One region of the Pantoea nemavictus genome, then DNA from elsewhere that is predicted to be linked to it. Evidence: riboswitches for the same ligand, from Rfam matches in the RefSeq annotation. Region 1 holds a riboswitch; each other region holds the start of a gene.

Region 1 (3,819 bases):
TATTCACGCGTGGCGCACTAAAGCGCTGCCGGCCATCGCGGGTGATCAGCCAATCCGGACTCTCGGCATCGCTGAGATGTCCGCCCTTCATCAGCACCGCTTCGCAGCCAAGATCGAGCAACGCATCACCCTGCTGTAACATGGTTTTTTCATCCTGCGCCATGGCACGTCCTAACAGCGCTGCGGCTTCCGGTAGGTTCGGGGTGATCAGCGACACCTGCGGCAGCAGCAGTTCGCGTACGCTAGCCACCGCATCCGGCGACAGCAACGCATCGCCGCTCTTCGCAATCATCACCGTATCCAGCACCACAAACGGCAGGCTGGCGCGTTTCAGCCTTGCGGCTACCACTTCTACAATCGCCGTTTCTGACAGCATGCCGATCTTAGCCGCGTCGATGCGCACGTCATCCAACACCGAATCAAGTTGGGCGCCGACGAAATCGGGTTCGATGCGATACACCGACTGCACACCGCAGGTGTTCTGCGCCACCAGCGCAGTAATAACGCTGGTGCCATAGGCGCCCAGTGCGGAGAAGGCTTTGAGGTCGGCCTGAATGCCTGCGCCACCGCTTGGATCGGTGCCGGCAATGGTCAAAGCATTGATGCGTTTCATACTGCCACCTCCAGCGTCCAGAGCGCATCAAGGAAAGCAGCGACAAAACTGCCCGGTCCTTCGACATTGCGCGCCGTCATTTCACCGGCCAGCGACATCACACGACAGGCGGCAGCGACATGCTGCAGGCGATCGCCAGGCAAGCAGCTAAAGGCCGCCACCACCGCCGACAGCGCGCAACCGGTACCGACCACCCGCGTCATCAGCGGGCTGCCGCCGGGGATCGCCAGCGTTTGTCTGCCATCGGTGACGTAATCGACTTCGCCGGTTACCGCAACCACAGTGTCATAATTCTGCGCCAGCTGTTGGGCAGCATTCAGCGCGGCATCAGCCTGATGCAGGCTATCTACGCCGCGCCCGCCCGTTGCCTGATTAGCCAGGGCGAGAATTTCTGAAGCGTTACCTCGAATCGCCGCCGGATGCAGACCAAGTAGCTGCTGACAAAATTCGGTGCGCAGCGATAAGGCGCCTACCGCAACCGGATCCAGCGTCCATGGCGTGCCCGCTTTTTGCGCTGCCTGCACCGCCGCTAACATCGCATCACGACGATCGCGCGTTAACGTACCGACGTTAATCAATAACGCATCGGCAAAGCCAGCGAATTGCGCCGCTTCTTGCGTATCAATCACCATCGCGGGTGAGGCATGCAGCGCCAGCAGCACGTTGGCAGTAAAGGTTTGCACCACGTCGTTGGTCATGCAGTGCACCAGCGGCGCTTGTTGACGTAGCAATTGTAAAGATTGCGCGAGTTGCGCGGGGGAAAGAGGATCAGGCTGTTTCATAAAGCTCCCAACCGGCGATCAAGAAGGCGAATGCGGTCAGGCATCTGACTTCCCTACGCTGGCATTATCCAGATCAGGTCAGCGGGTGTATCTCAGCCCTGTATTAAAGGGGCACCCCGAGTCAAAACAACGCTTCGAGCATAGGGAAGTCAGTAGGTGAAAGCAAGCAAACGCCTTTATTCCTGAATCCCGCTCGCAAAGGGACAAACTGCACCTTCGTGTAACGTATTGATTGAAGCCCTTAAAACGGGCTCTTTTTGCGCGCCACGTCATACTTTGTAATAAATTACATTGATAATTCGCGTCGCGAAAAATAGCATCCTCGCAACTCGTTTCATGATGAAACAGTACGGAAATATTTATTATTAATGGAAGCATCAAGGAGGATTTGCTATGCGCAGGATTTTACGCGCGCCGCTCACTGCGGCAGTGATTACGGCTCTGTTTGCCGGTGTTTTTGTTCCCACTTCCCCCACTCAAGCCAGCGGTTTCATTGACGATTCATCTCTCACTGGAAACATCTTCTACTGGCAACGCCAGCGCGATCGTAAAGAGATGGACGCGCAAAAAGGTAATTACGGTCAATATGATGCCAACCTGCATCACGCTTCTGCCAACGCCAATCTCGATTTCTCATCCGGTTATGCGGGTGATGTGATTGGACTCGATCTGGCGGCTTTTGGTGCGCTGGAACTGAGTCATGGTGGGCCCGCTGCACCGAACGAAATTGGCTTTAGCAACGCCCGCACGCGCTGGGATGAGGACTGGAGCGGAGATAAGAGTGGCTTAAGTCTTTATAAGGCCGCGCTCAAAGCGAAATGGCAGGAAAACTGGCTACGCGCAGGTTATCTGCAACCCAGCGGACAGACCTTACTGGCACCACACTGGAGCTTTCTGCCCGGAACCTATCGCGGCGTTGAAGCCGGCACCACCTTTGATTTTAGCGATGCGGGCGCCCTTTCCCTCGCATGGATGTGGACCGACGAGTACAAAGCGCCGTGGTATCGCGACATGTATAACTTCCGCAAAGCCGATGGCGTGACGGAAATCCCCTGGCTGCAATCCTTCGGTGCCAAATATGATTTTAAAAACCATCTGGTACTGGAAGGCGCTTACGGTCAGGCGGCAGATTACATGGATCAGTATTTTGCCAAAGCGTCTTATCAGCTGCCGCTCGCCAATGGGCCGCTGCGCACCAGCTATCAGTTTTATGGCGCGAAGGACCGCGACAACAGCGGCGCGGGGGCTGTAAACGATGTTTATGATGGCCTCGCCTGGCTGCAGGCGCTGACTTTCGGCTACACGCTAGGCGCATTTGATTTCCGCCTCGAAGGCACCTGGGTAAAAGCCGAGGGCAACCAGGGATTCTTCCTGCAACGTATGACGCCTTCTTATGCCAGCTCCAATGGTCGCCTCGATGTATGGTGGGATTCCCGCTCCGACTGGAACGCCAACGGCGAGAAAGCGCTGTTTGCTGGCGTAATGGTAGATCTGGGGCACTGGCAATTGCCGGGCTGGCAGGTCGGCACTTCTTACGCATACGGTTGGGATGCAAAACCGTCCACCAATCCGGTTTACGATCAAAGTCAGCGCCTGAAAGAGTCAGCGTGGAATCTCGATCTGGTTTACACCATCCAGCAAGGGCGCGCCAAAGACACCCAATTCAAACTGCACTACACCCGCTACGACAATCACAGCGATCTCCCCAGCTATAGCGGTGGTTACGGCAACATCTTCCAGGATGAGAAAGACATCAAATTTATGGTTATTGCGCCATTTACCCTGTTTTGACCCCTACCTGGCAGGAGCCAGAGACATTCATTCGAGGAGAAGGATATCAATATGAAAAAACTAAAAATGAGTTTGCTGGCGTTGGCCGTGACCAGCGTTGCGGCCTGCAGCTCGTCCCCACACAGTAATCAACAGATTGTTGACCAGATCAGCCAGTTCGGCGTGCAATATCAGGTAACTGATAATCAGGCGGCCGATCACGGCATCAATTGCGCGAAGCTCGGTGCCGATTGGGCATCCTGTAATACCGCGACCATCACCCTTACGAATAACGGCCCGGCGCTCACCAGTAAAAACTGGGCGATTTACATGAGCAACGTGCACGAAACGCTGCGGGTTGATAACGATCAATTCAAAATGACGCACATTGTTGGTGATCTGACCCGACTGGAGCCGACGGAGAAATTCAAGGGCATTGCGGCCGGTGAGTCAATTGAGATCCCAATCGTCAATGAGTATTGGCAGCTGTTTATCACTGACGTCATGCCGCGTTGGTACGTCACCGCAGCTGATGCTACACCGAAAATTATCTCCAGCACCGACACTGAGAATCTGAACGATTTCGTCAAACCGTTTGGCAACCAGTGGAAGCGCATCGCCGACGACAAAAACGTGCTCATGCTGCCGCAGAGC
Region 2 (3,819 bases), 2.3 Mb from region 1:
CCCATATCGAAAAGCTGCATTCACCAGCCCCCTGGACGCTGGATATTCACCTAAGCCAGCCGGACGATTGGCTACCGTGGCTGCTGGCCAGCGTCAGTGCGATGATCCTGCCACGCGAATGGCAGACGCTACGCCACTTTGCCCGTCAGCCGATTGGTACCGGCCCCTACAGCGTGGTGCGTAATCAGCAAACGCAGCTGAAAATTGCCGCCTTTGATGATTACTTCGGCTATCGCGCCTTGATCGACGATGTATCGATTTGGGTGCTGCCGGAGATCAGCGACGAGCTGGTGTATGCCGGCGTAAAACTGCAGGGCGAAAACGCTGATGAGAAATCGGAAGAGAGCCGCCTGGAAGAGGGCTGTTATTTCCTCCTGTTTGATCAGCGCTCACACCTGGGACAAGATGCGCATTTCCGCCGCTGGGTGAGCTATTTATTCAATCCTATCGCCCTGCTTAATCATGCTGGCGTCGGCTATCAGCGTTACTGGTTCCCGGCCTATGGCCTGCTGCCGCGCTGGCATCATCGTCGCGATCTTACGGCTGCCGAGAAACCAGCAGGCTTAACCCAATTCACGCTCAGCTGGTACAACAACCACGTTGAGCATGAAGGTATCGCCAACGCCCTGCGTCCGTTACTGGCGCAGCAAGGTGTTGAGTTGATTACGCGCGAAGTCAGTTACGAAGAGTGGTTCGAGGGTGAAGGCGAGAGTGATATCTGGCTCGGTAGCGTCAATTTTACCCTGCCGCTGGAGTACGCGCTGTTTGCTCAGCTGTTCGAACTGCCTTTGATGCATCATTGCATCCCGATTGACTGGCAAGCCGACGCGGCGCGCTGGCGGCAGAAAGCTTTACCGCTGGCGGAGTGGAGTAAGCAGCTGATCGACAGCGACTATCTGCACCCGCTTTTCCATCATTGGCTGCTGCTGGAGGGGCAACGCAGCATGCGCGGCGTGCGGCTGAATACGCTCGGCTGGTTTGACTTCAAATCCGCCTGGTTTGCGCCTCCGGAGCTGTGAACATCGCGCCGGCGCAGTTTTGTAAGGTGCGCATTCATGCGCACCGGGAAGCGTGGCACCAGACTTCCAGCCGGTGATCCTTTCGCGCTGTCATATAAATGTCTAGAATGAGCCGTTCTCAACGGGGTGCCTTATTTTGTGGCTGAGAAAGACCCGTCGAACCTGATCCGGCTAATACCGGCGTAGGGATTTGAGATGCCCACTCCTCAGATCCTTTGCGACTCAACCTTATCTTCTCCTCAAGGAGCGCAAAGTGTTAAACAAAGTTCTGCCTGTGTTGTTGCTGGTTGCGGCACCGGTTTTCGCTGCCAAACCGGTTCTGACGGTTTACACCTACGACTCATTCTCTGCCGATTGGGGTCCAGGTCCGGCGGTCAAAAAAGCCTTTGAAGCGCAGTGCGGCTGTGAACTGAAATACGTCGCGCTGGAAGATGGCGTGTCGCTGCTGAATCGTGTGCGTATGGAAGGCAAAAACAGCAAAGCCGATGTGGTGCTGGGCCTCGATAACAATCTGGTGCAGGCAGCGGAGAAAACCGGCCTGTTTGCCAAAAGCAGCGTCGATACCAAAGCGTTAACACTGCCGGATGGCTGGCACAACGACACCTTTATCCCGTTCGATTACGGCTACTTCGCCTTCGTCTACGATAAGAACAAGTTGAAGAATCCGCCTAAAAGCCTGAAGGAGCTGGTTGAGAGCCCGGAAAAATGGCGCGTGATTTATGAAGATCCGCGCACCAGCACGCCGGGTCTTGGCCTGCTGCTGTGGATGCAGAAAGTCTATGGCGACAACGCGCCCGATGCGTGGCAGAAGCTGGCGAAAAAAACCGTTACCGTCACCAAAGGCTGGAGTGAAGCCTACGGCCTGTTCCTCAAAGGCGAAGGCGATTTGGTGTTGAGTTACACCACCTCTCCGGCTTACCACATCATCGAAGAGAAGAAAGAGAACTACGCCGCGGCCGAATTTAGCGAAGGCCACTATTTACAGGTAGAAGTTGCCGCGCAGCTGGCCAGCAGCAAACAGCCACAGCTGGCGCAACAGTTCATGCAGTTTATGGTGTCGCCGGCTTTCCAGCAGACCATTCCCACCGGCAACTGGATGTATCCGGTGATTAAAAGCGAGTTGCCTGCCGGTTATCAATCGCTGCAGGTCCCCGCCAAAGCGCTGCAATTCACGCCAGCGGAAGTGGCCGACCATCGCGCTGCATGGATCAGCGCATGGCAACGCGCCGTTAGCCGTTAATGCCTGGCTGGTTGATTCCCGGCAGCGCGACCGCGCTGCTGCTGTGCGCGGTCGCACTGCTGGCCTTTGGCGCTTTAGTGATGGTCGCGCCGGCCACTGACTGGCGCGCACTGCTCAGCGACAGCTACCTGCACCACGTGCTGGCCTTCTCCTTCGAGCAAGCACTGCTATCGGCGCTGCTGTCGGTGCTGCCAGCCATCCTGCTGGCACGCGCGCTCTATCGCCGCCGTTTCCCCGGTCGTAATCTGCTGCTGCGTCTGTGTGCTATGACGCTGGTGCTGCCGGTGCTGGTGGCGGTATTTGGCCTGCTGAGCGTTTACGGCCGCAGCGGCTGGCTGGCACAACTGTGTACGACACTGGGATTCGACTACCACTTTTCCCCGTATGGTTTGCAGGGCATTCTGCTGGCGCACGTGTTCTTTAATCTGCCGCTGGCAACGCGCATGCTGCTGCAGGCGCTTGAGAGCATCCCAGGCGAGCAGCGACAATTAGCCGCGCAGCTCGGCCTGCGCGGCTGGAATCTGTTTCGACTGCTGGAGTGGCCGTGGCTGCGCCGCCAGATTCTGCCTACAGCGGCACTGATCTTTATGCTGTGCTTCGCCAGCTTCGCCACCGTGCTGGCGCTGGGCGGCGGACCGCAGGCCACCACGCTAGAACTGGCGATCTATCAGGCGCTGAATTTTGATTATGATCCTGGCCGTGCGGCACTGCTGGCCCTGCTACAGCTTGGCTGTTGTTTATTATTGGTACTGCTGAGTCAGCGCTTTAGCAAAGCAATTCCCACTGGCAGCCAGAGCATTCGCGGCTGGCGCGACCCGCGCGACTCATGGCATGCGCGTTTTACCGATACCGTGTTAATTGGCATGGCGCTGCTGCTACTGTTGCCACCGCTGGCGGCGGTGGTGGTCGATGGCCTACGTGGTGGCGTGGCCGGTGCGTTGCAACAATCAGCATTGTGGCAAGCCACCTTTACCTCGCTGCGTATCGCGGTCGGCGCCGGCGTACTCTGTGTGGTGCTGACCATGATGCTGCTTTGGAGCAGCCGCGAACTGCGCCAGCGTCAGAAAATGATCGCCGCGCAGGCCATGGAACTCAGCGGCATGCTGATTCTGGCGATGCCGGGCATTGTGCTGGCGAGTGGATTTTTCCTGCTGTTCAACGCCACCGTTGGCCTGCCGCAGCGCGCCGATGGCTTAGTGATTTTCACTAATGCGCTGATCGCCATTCCCTATGCGATGAAAGTACTGGAGAATCCCATGCGCGATATCAGCACCCGTTATGGCCAGCTCTGTTCCTCACTCGGCATCTCAGGTTTTAACCGCTTACGACTGATTGAGCTGCGCGCGCTGAAACGTCCAATTGCGCAGGCGCTGGCGTTTGCCTGCGTATTGTCGATCGGTGACTTCGGCGTGGTGGCGCTGTTTGGCAGCGCCGATTTCCGCACGCTGCCCTTCTATCTCTTCCAGCAGATTGGCGCCTATCGCGGCGCGGACGGTGCCGTCACTGCGCTGCTGCTACTGTTACTCTGCTTGCTCCTCTTTACGCTGATGGAAAAATTAC
Region 3 (3,819 bases), on a different contig from region 1:
CCCTGGCGGTGCGGCAAAATTATCCCGATACGAACTGCGGGAAAATCTTCGCGAATAGCCTTGAGCGCTGGTGTCATGTCGGTATCAGCCGAAACTAATACCAGCTGAGCAATCCTTTCTTCGGTTGGTAACCACTGCTGTTTTGCAACCAAACGATACATGCTGATGGCAATATTCACGTCGGTTTCTTTTTCTTCAAGTTCCCAGATATCCACCTTATCCAGACGTGTTGCCGGCACGCTTTTACTGATGAAACGCGGAGCCCGAGCGTGCTCAAGTCGATGACGTCCGGTAAATATATTTATTCCGGTCGTTTTCAGCACGCGAATATAAGTATCCTGAGCGTGTCGTGATTCAATGCCGCGTGTGGCGAGATGGGGAATAACCGAGGAGGTATAATAGTTTACTCGTTCAATTATTACGGACGGATCTTGTACCCGACATATATGTGAAAGCAGTAATGACAAGTTGAGCCATTTATAGGGCGTGCCTGCAAGCAATCCATAAAATACATTGTATCCGTCGATAAATACTGCTGTACGCACTCTTATCCATCCTTTAGATACGAAAAAACCGGCTTGAGCCGGTTTTTTCACCCTAACGGCCAGTGAACTGAAACGCTGCGTACAGGGTTGAGTTGTGGGGCTAAGTTATCAGCATTACTGGCTAAACTCAAGTTGCGCAAGGTAAAAGTTAACCCATCAAAATTATTAGTTCAGGCGCTACTTTCGCTTCCAGTAATATTGCAGCAGTATTTATTGTTGAAATGCCTGGTTATATGCGAATGGTCTTACTTCAGATTAACGGTTTTTCTAATAAAAGGTAATGAATGTAGATGATATTTAAAAATAGCCGTTAACCTGAATTATTAATTTAAATAACTACCTCAGCTGACTATCCTTACTTCCGCGGCGGTTATAACCGCTAATTGCCGCCTGTTTTTTATCGATCTTGCTCTGACAATTCACGCAGTAACGCACGCCCGCTAACGCAGCGCGACGCGCTTCTGGAATAGGCTCGCCGCACTCATCACAAAACTCGGCGCTTTCACCGTGACCGATATTCTGGCGTGCACGGGCCACCGCATCATCCACCGTGGCATCAATTTGTTTGTGCACCGCACCATCTTCAGACCAGCCGCCCGCCATACGTCACCTCCGGTAAAAATACTTAACAAAAGTATAAGGCAAGCCAGGATTTATGCCGGGCCGGCGGGCGTGACTGCTTAAATCAGCCGCACTTTTAACACAGTTGACACATCATCCGCCGCCATCCTAGACTGCGGTCTGTTCCAAGGGGTGCCCGGTTAGCGGGCTGAGATTCTACCGGCTGGCGTTGATGCGCTGGAACGTAGTGACCCTCCGAACCTGATCCGGCTAATACCGGCGTAGGGATGCGGAACCACAGGGCTTGCACGCCCTGATTCCATCTTTGTGCTTTGTAGCGGACAGTTCGCACTCTTCAGGCCTTGCCTGGGAGATTTTGCACAATCGCAAAGGTGGCTACGAACATGACCGAATCGGCAATTATCCAGGCGCTGCTCACATTCCTACAGCGTGAGGATGCTTCAGACGATGATTTCAACCAGCTGGCGCTCGACATCTTCGCTTATCAATTCCAGCATAATCAGCTTTATCGCCGCTTCGCGACTCAGCGCGGACGCACGCCGTTCACCGTAAAGCACTGGCGCAACATTCCCGCTATTCCCATCTCCGCCTTTAAAGATCTGACGCTCAGCTGTCGTCCAACGGACGATATCGAAGCGATCTTTATGACCAGCGGCACCACCGGCACGGTAAAAGGACGCAGTTATCATCCCACGCTCGACGTGTGGAAGAGCTCGATGCGGCTGAACTTCCGCCGCCGCTTCATGGCGGGCATGGATCGTATTCGCATGGGCATTTTGTTCCCGAATAACGTGGTGATGCCGAACTCATCGCTGGCGACCTATCTTGACCTGGCGCTGCAGGAGTTTGGCACGCCCGGCAGTGAAGTGATGGTGGATGAACACGGGCTCGACGTGGCGCGCATTTTCACCGCCCTGCAGCAGGCTGAAGCCAGCGGCGAGCCTTATGCGCTGCTGGGCGCCAGCTACAGTTTTGTCCATCTGCTGGATGAGATGCAGCGCCAGCAGCGCTGTTTCTCGCTGCCTGCAGGCAGCCGCATTCTCGATACCGGCGGCTTTAAAGGTCAGTCGCGCGAAATGGAACCCGCAGAATTTTACGCTGCGACCTCCGCCGCCTTCGGAATCCCCCGCTCGCACTGCATCAACATGTACGGCATGACGGAAATCAGCACGCAGTTCTATGACGAGGGCAATGAAAACTGTCCACCGGTCAAATCCGGGCCGCACTGGGTGCGCACCCGCGTGGTCAATCCGCTGACCGGCGAGGATCTGCCTGCAGGTGAAACTGGCGTGCTAGTGCATCACGATCTGGCACATTTCAACTCGGTTTCTGCCCTGTTGACGGAAGATGCCGGCAGGATGGTGCCGGGCGGATTCCATTTGTTAGGGCGTGTGACCGGCGCCGATGCGAAAGGCTGTTCGCTGACCATGGAAGCGTTTCTGGCCGCCGGGCAGGTACAGGCGTGAGAGAGTTTGCCGGACATCTGCCCGGTCTTTCTGCCGATGAGGTGCAGTGGCGCACGCTGAGTTTTAGCCAGCACGGCGAAAGTCTTGAGGTGTGCGTTCCGCAGCTCAACGATCAACAGATCACGGCGCTGTCAGCTCGAATTCGTGCTAATGCTCGCGCCTATCTCAGCCAGCTCAGCGTCGCGCAAATCATCGCGATTATTGATGAAGCGGTGGCGCGGCTGTTGGATCGCACCCATCCGCTGCGCATCAAAGCCGAAAAGCTGCTGCCGATGGTCACCGGTTACGATGCCGAGATGGTGCGCCTCGGCTTAACCGGCTATCTCAAAACCTTCCGCGAACCGCAGCTTAAACGCTTTCTGGCTGAGGACTTTGCCGATGCGCAGATGCTGGATGCGTTTCAGCCACGGCCTAATGGCGGCTTTGCGCGCGCATTTGGTCCGCAGCTGCTGCTGCATATCTGGGCTGGCAATGTGCCGGGCTTACCGCTGTGGAGTTTGATCTGCGGTTTGCTGGTGAAGGCCGGCACTATCGGCAAACTGCCCGGTAATGAGCCGCTGATGGCGAGCTGGTTCGCCCAACTGCTGGCAGAAATCGACCCTAAACTGGGCGCATGCCTGGCGGTGGTGTGGTGGAAAGGGGGCGACGCTGAAACTGAGCCGACCTGGCTACGTCAGCCCGATGTAGTGGTTGCCTATGGCGGCAATCAAACACTCGCCGCGATTCAGCAGCGTCTGCCGGTCACCACGCGGTTTCTACCGCACGGGCACAAAATCAGTTTTGGTTTGGTGGCACGTTCGGCGCTCAATGCCCGCCAGGGCGCGGATCTGGCACGCCGCGTGGCGTATGACGTGATGCGTTACGACCAGGCCGGATGTTACTCGCCGCAGATGCTGTTTGTGGAGTGCGGCGGCAAGATTTCACCCGATGAGTTTGCGGCTTACGTCGCGCATGAGCTGGCCGCGCTGGAATATAAACATCCACGTCGTGCGCTGGCGATCGAAGAGATCAACAGCATCGCGGCGTGGCGCAATGGTGAAGAACTGCGCGCGCTGGCGGGCAATCGCACCTTGTACGGCGCGCCTGCCGACAGCTGGGCGGTGGTGTGTGTCGCCCAGGCTGCAGCGCTGGCTCCCTCCGCGCTGGGGAGAACGTTGAAAGTGGTGCCGGTTGATGTGCTGGATAACGCGATCGGTTTGATAGCGCCGCAGCGCGACTTTCTGCAG
Region 4 (3,819 bases), 1.8 Mb from region 1:
CGCAATAGCCGCACCAGCGATGCGACCGATAGAACTCCGCCAGTTGCACGCCGCGCCCGGCGATTTGGAACAGGCCGACATCTTCATCAATCAGTTGGCGCACTGAGCCCATGCTATCCGGCCGCGCTTCCCGCACCAGCCAGACATTTTCGCCCTGCCATTCGCCAATCAAAATCGCGTGGCTGCCACTAAGTCCAAACTCGGTGGATAAGCCATGCGGCAGCTCGCCTTGCGGCAACCAAAGTTTTTGCTCATGGCTGACAATCCACCATCCAGCGTCTAAGCTTGAGATCTCACGTTGCATCTTAATCGTTGTCCTTAGCGTCAAACCACACGCTGAAACTCTAATATTAAGTGTGTAATAAACAACTATAACCTACCTGGAGCCCCATATGCTTAACCAGTTAGATGACCTGACAGAGCGTGTAGGCGGCGGAAATGAATTGGTTGATTCATGGTTGCATGCCCGCCGACAGTTGCTCGTCACGTACTATGAGCTTATTGGCATGAAGCCACAAAAAGATGCGTTAACCACGCTGGATGAACAGGCACTCGATGCCTTTTGCCACAATCTGGTGGACTACCTTTCAACCGGTCATTTCAGCGTGTATGAACACATTATTAGTGAGATGCAGGGTGATAACCCGCTGATGGTTGCCGCGCAGATCTATCCGGCATTAGAGGCGAATACAGACCACATGATGCAGCTCTACGACAGCCACCTGCAGCAGGCTATCAACGACGATAATTGCGTGGATTTTCAAACGGCGCTCTCTGAAGTCGGCGAAGTGCTGGAATCACGTTTCACGCTGGAAGATAAGCTGGTACAACTTGCCTGGGATAATCAGCTGGCGCATCTACCGGTTGCCAATGACAGCATCATCGCCCGCCCGGCTTGAATGCCCGCTGTTGTAAAAAACTTGTTATTCGAAAAAAGCCCTCTTATGCTAAATGGGCTTTTTTATTGTCCTCTTTAACGACAATCAAGAGCCAAATTTTGCGATATAAGCGTAGCGTGCGCAGCGAGTTCACGCTCGGACAGCGCGCAGGGACCGGAGCGTACACGTAGTACGTGACGGTCACGAGCACTGCCCAGGCGTGAAATAGCAAGCAAAGTAGCTTATATCGTAAAACACCAACTTGTCGGAGTGCCCAGTGGGGCTGAGACCGTTAATTCGGGATCCGCGGAACCTGATCAGGTTAGTACCTGCGAAGGGAACAAGAGTAGACATCATCAGCACGATGCACGTTGGCGCCCAGCATCGTTTCTGTTACTCCTTCCGAACTCTGGACAAGCAACTTCCAACATTCACAGGAAACTTGCTATGTCTGCTGTTAAAACTTCTCGTCGTGAACAACGTGCTCAGGCACAGGAATTTATCGATTCCCTGCAGGGAACCGCTTTCCCTCATTCAAAACGCATCTGGATCATCGGCAGCCGCGCGGATATTCGCGTACCGATGCGCGAGATACAGCTGAGCCCGACGCACATCGGCGGCAGCAAAGATCATCCGCAGTTTGAGCAGAATGAAGCGGTGCCGGTATATGACACTGCCGGCGCTTATGGTGATCCAGAAGCCACTATTGATGTCCATCAAGGGCTCGCCAGGCTACGCGCAGAGTGGATCGCCGAACGTGGTGACAGTGAAACTATCCACCAGCTGAGTTCCCGTTACACCCAACAGCGTCTGGCGGATGAAGGCTTGGATCATTTGCGTTTTGAGCATCTGCCGCAACCGCGTCGTGCCAAAGCGGGACGCTGCGTTACCCAACTGCACTATGCACGCCAAGGCATCATCACACCGGAGATGGAGTTCATCGCACTGCGTGAAAACATGGGCCGCGAGCGTATTCGCAGTGAAGTACTGCTACAACAGCATCCCGGACACAGCTTTGGTGCCAATCTGCCGGAAAATATCACCGCTGAATTTGTCCGCCAGGAAGTGGCCAGCGGTCGCGCCATTATTCCTTCCAACATCAACCACCCCGAATCCGAACCGATGATTATTGGCCGCAACTTCCTGGTGAAGGTGAATGCCAATATCGGCAATTCGGCGGTAAGTTCATCGATTGAAGAAGAAGTGGAGAAACTGGTGTGGTCAACGCGATGGGGCGCAGACACTGTGATGGATCTCTCAACCGGCCGCTACATCCATGAAACGCGTGAATGGATTCTGCGTAACAGCCCGGTGCCGATTGGTACGGTGCCAATTTATCAGGCGCTGGAAAAGGTGAATGGAATTGCGGAAGACCTCAACTGGGACATTTTCCGCGATACGCTGTTAGAACAAGCGGAGCAAGGCGTCGATTACTTCACCATCCACGCTGGTGTGCTGCTGCGCTATGTGCCAATGACGGCTAAACGTCTCACCGGCATTGTGTCTCGCGGCGGATCGATTATGGCGAAATGGTGTTTGTCACATCACACTGAAAGCTTTCTCTATCTGCACTTCCGCGAGATTTGTGAAATCTGCGCCGCCTACGATGTGGCCCTGTCGCTCGGCGATGGCCTGCGTCCCGGCTCAATTCAGGATGCCAATGATGCAGCCCAGTTTGCCGAGCTGCATACGCTGGGTGAACTGACCAAAATCGCCTGGGAATACGATGTGCAGGTGATGATTGAAGGCCCCGGGCACGTACCGATGCAGATGATTCGCCGCAACATGACCGAACAGCTGGAACACTGCCACGAAGCGCCATTTTACACGCTCGGCCCGCTCACCACCGACATCGCACCGGGTTACGACCACTTCACTTCCGGCATCGGTGCCGCGATGATTGGCTGGTTTGGCTGCGCCATGCTGTGTTACGTGACGCCGAAAGAGCACCTCGGCTTACCGAACAAAGAGGATGTGAAGCAGGGACTGATCACCTACAAGATCGCTGCGCACGCGGCGGATCTGGCGAAAGGCCACCCGGGCGCGCAGATCCGCGACAATGCGATGTCGAAAGCGCGCTTTGAATTCCGTTGGGAAGATCAGTTCAATCTGGCGCTCGATCCGCACACTGCGCGCGCCTATCACGATGAAACCTTGCCGCAGGAATCGGGAAAAGTGGCACACTTTTGTTCAATGTGCGGCCCAAAATTCTGCTCAATGAAAATCACCCAGGAAGTACGCGAGTTTGCTGCACGCCAACAGGCTGAAGCTCAGCCAATTGAAATGGGCATGGCGCAAATGGCGGATACTTTCCGCAATCGTGGCGGCGAGATCTATCACGCTGCCGATACCCTTAAAGAGGAAAATGTATGACCGACGCCTTTCCTGCCACGGCCCCGAAACTGGGGCTGTATCCGGTTGTTGATAGCGTGGAATGGATCGCGCGCCTGCTAGAAGCCGGGGTGCGCACCCTCCAGCTACGCATCAAAGATTGCGAGGATCATGAAGTTGAAGATGCGGTGCGCGAGGCAATTGTGCTCGGCAAGCAGTATCGTGCACGCCTGTTTATCAATGATTACTGGCGCTTAGCCATCAAATACCATGCTTATGGTGTGCACCTTGGCCAGGAAGACCTCGATGTTGCCGATCTGGCGGCGATTCGTGAGGCAGGATTGCGCCTGGGTTTATCGACGCATGATGATGCCGAACTGGACCGCGCGCTCGCGCTGCGCCCTTCTTACATTGCACTTGGCCACATTTATCCCACGCAAACTAAAGACATGCCATCAGCTCCGCAGGGCGTGGTGGAATTGAAACGTCATCTGGCGCGGTTGCAGGGTGTGCCAACCGTGGCGATTGGTGGTATTTCACTAGCACGCGTACCTGAAGTTCTGGCAACAGGCGTTGGCAGCATTGCGGTGGTAAGTGCGATTACTCAGGC

Evidence for each region. Region 1 has a riboswitch for thiamine pyrophosphate ahead of thiM (hydroxyethylthiazole kinase). Riboswitches for the same ligand answer to the same signal wherever they lie in the genome.
Region 2: it holds a riboswitch for thiamine pyrophosphate, as region 1 does, so the genes downstream of both, thiB (thiamine ABC transporter substrate binding subunit) here and thiM (hydroxyethylthiazole kinase) in region 1, are expected to answer to the same signal.
Region 3: it holds a riboswitch for thiamine pyrophosphate, as region 1 does, so the genes downstream of both, WH298_RS21710 (LuxE/PaaK family acyltransferase) here and thiM (hydroxyethylthiazole kinase) in region 1, are expected to answer to the same signal.
Region 4: it holds a riboswitch for thiamine pyrophosphate, as region 1 does, so the genes downstream of both, thiC (phosphomethylpyrimidine synthase ThiC) here and thiM (hydroxyethylthiazole kinase) in region 1, are expected to answer to the same signal.

Annotation. Positions count from the first base shown of each region.
Region 1 covers NZ_JBBGZW010000001.1:576,359-580,177, forward strand. Annotated here, with positions in the region: gene thiD (bifunctional hydroxymethylpyrimidine kinase/phosphomethylpyrimidine kinase) at 1-613, opposite strand, end outside; gene thiM (hydroxyethylthiazole kinase) at 610-1,395, opposite strand; TPP riboswitch at 1,429-1,524, opposite strand; gene chiP (chitoporin ChiP) at 1,789-3,186, shown strand; gene WH298_RS02695 (beta-N-acetylhexosaminidase) at 3,238-3,819, shown strand, end outside.
Region 2 covers NZ_JBBGZW010000001.1:2,866,085-2,869,903, reverse strand. Annotated here, with positions in the region: gene sgrR (HTH-type transcriptional regulator SgrR) at 1-1,019, shown strand, start outside; TPP riboswitch at 1,132-1,226, shown strand; gene thiB (thiamine ABC transporter substrate binding subunit) at 1,273-2,259, shown strand; gene thiP (thiamine/thiamine pyrophosphate ABC transporter permease ThiP) at 2,259-3,819, shown strand, end outside.
Region 3 covers NZ_JBBGZW010000002.1:460,970-464,788, reverse strand. Annotated here, with positions in the region: gene WH298_RS21720 (NYN domain-containing protein) at 1-596, opposite strand, end outside; gene WH298_RS21715 (DksA/TraR family C4-type zinc finger protein) at 882-1,148, opposite strand; TPP riboswitch at 1,285-1,411, shown strand; gene WH298_RS21710 (LuxE/PaaK family acyltransferase) at 1,511-2,593, shown strand; gene WH298_RS21705 (acyl-CoA reductase) at 2,590-3,819, shown strand, end outside.
Region 4 covers NZ_JBBGZW010000001.1:2,363,599-2,367,417, reverse strand. Annotated here, with positions in the region: gene nudC (NAD(+) diphosphatase) at 1-304, opposite strand, end outside; gene WH298_RS10815 (Rsd/AlgQ family anti-sigma factor) at 393-899, shown strand; TPP riboswitch at 1,135-1,235, shown strand; gene thiC (phosphomethylpyrimidine synthase ThiC) at 1,326-3,251, shown strand; gene thiE (thiamine phosphate synthase) at 3,248-3,819, shown strand, end outside.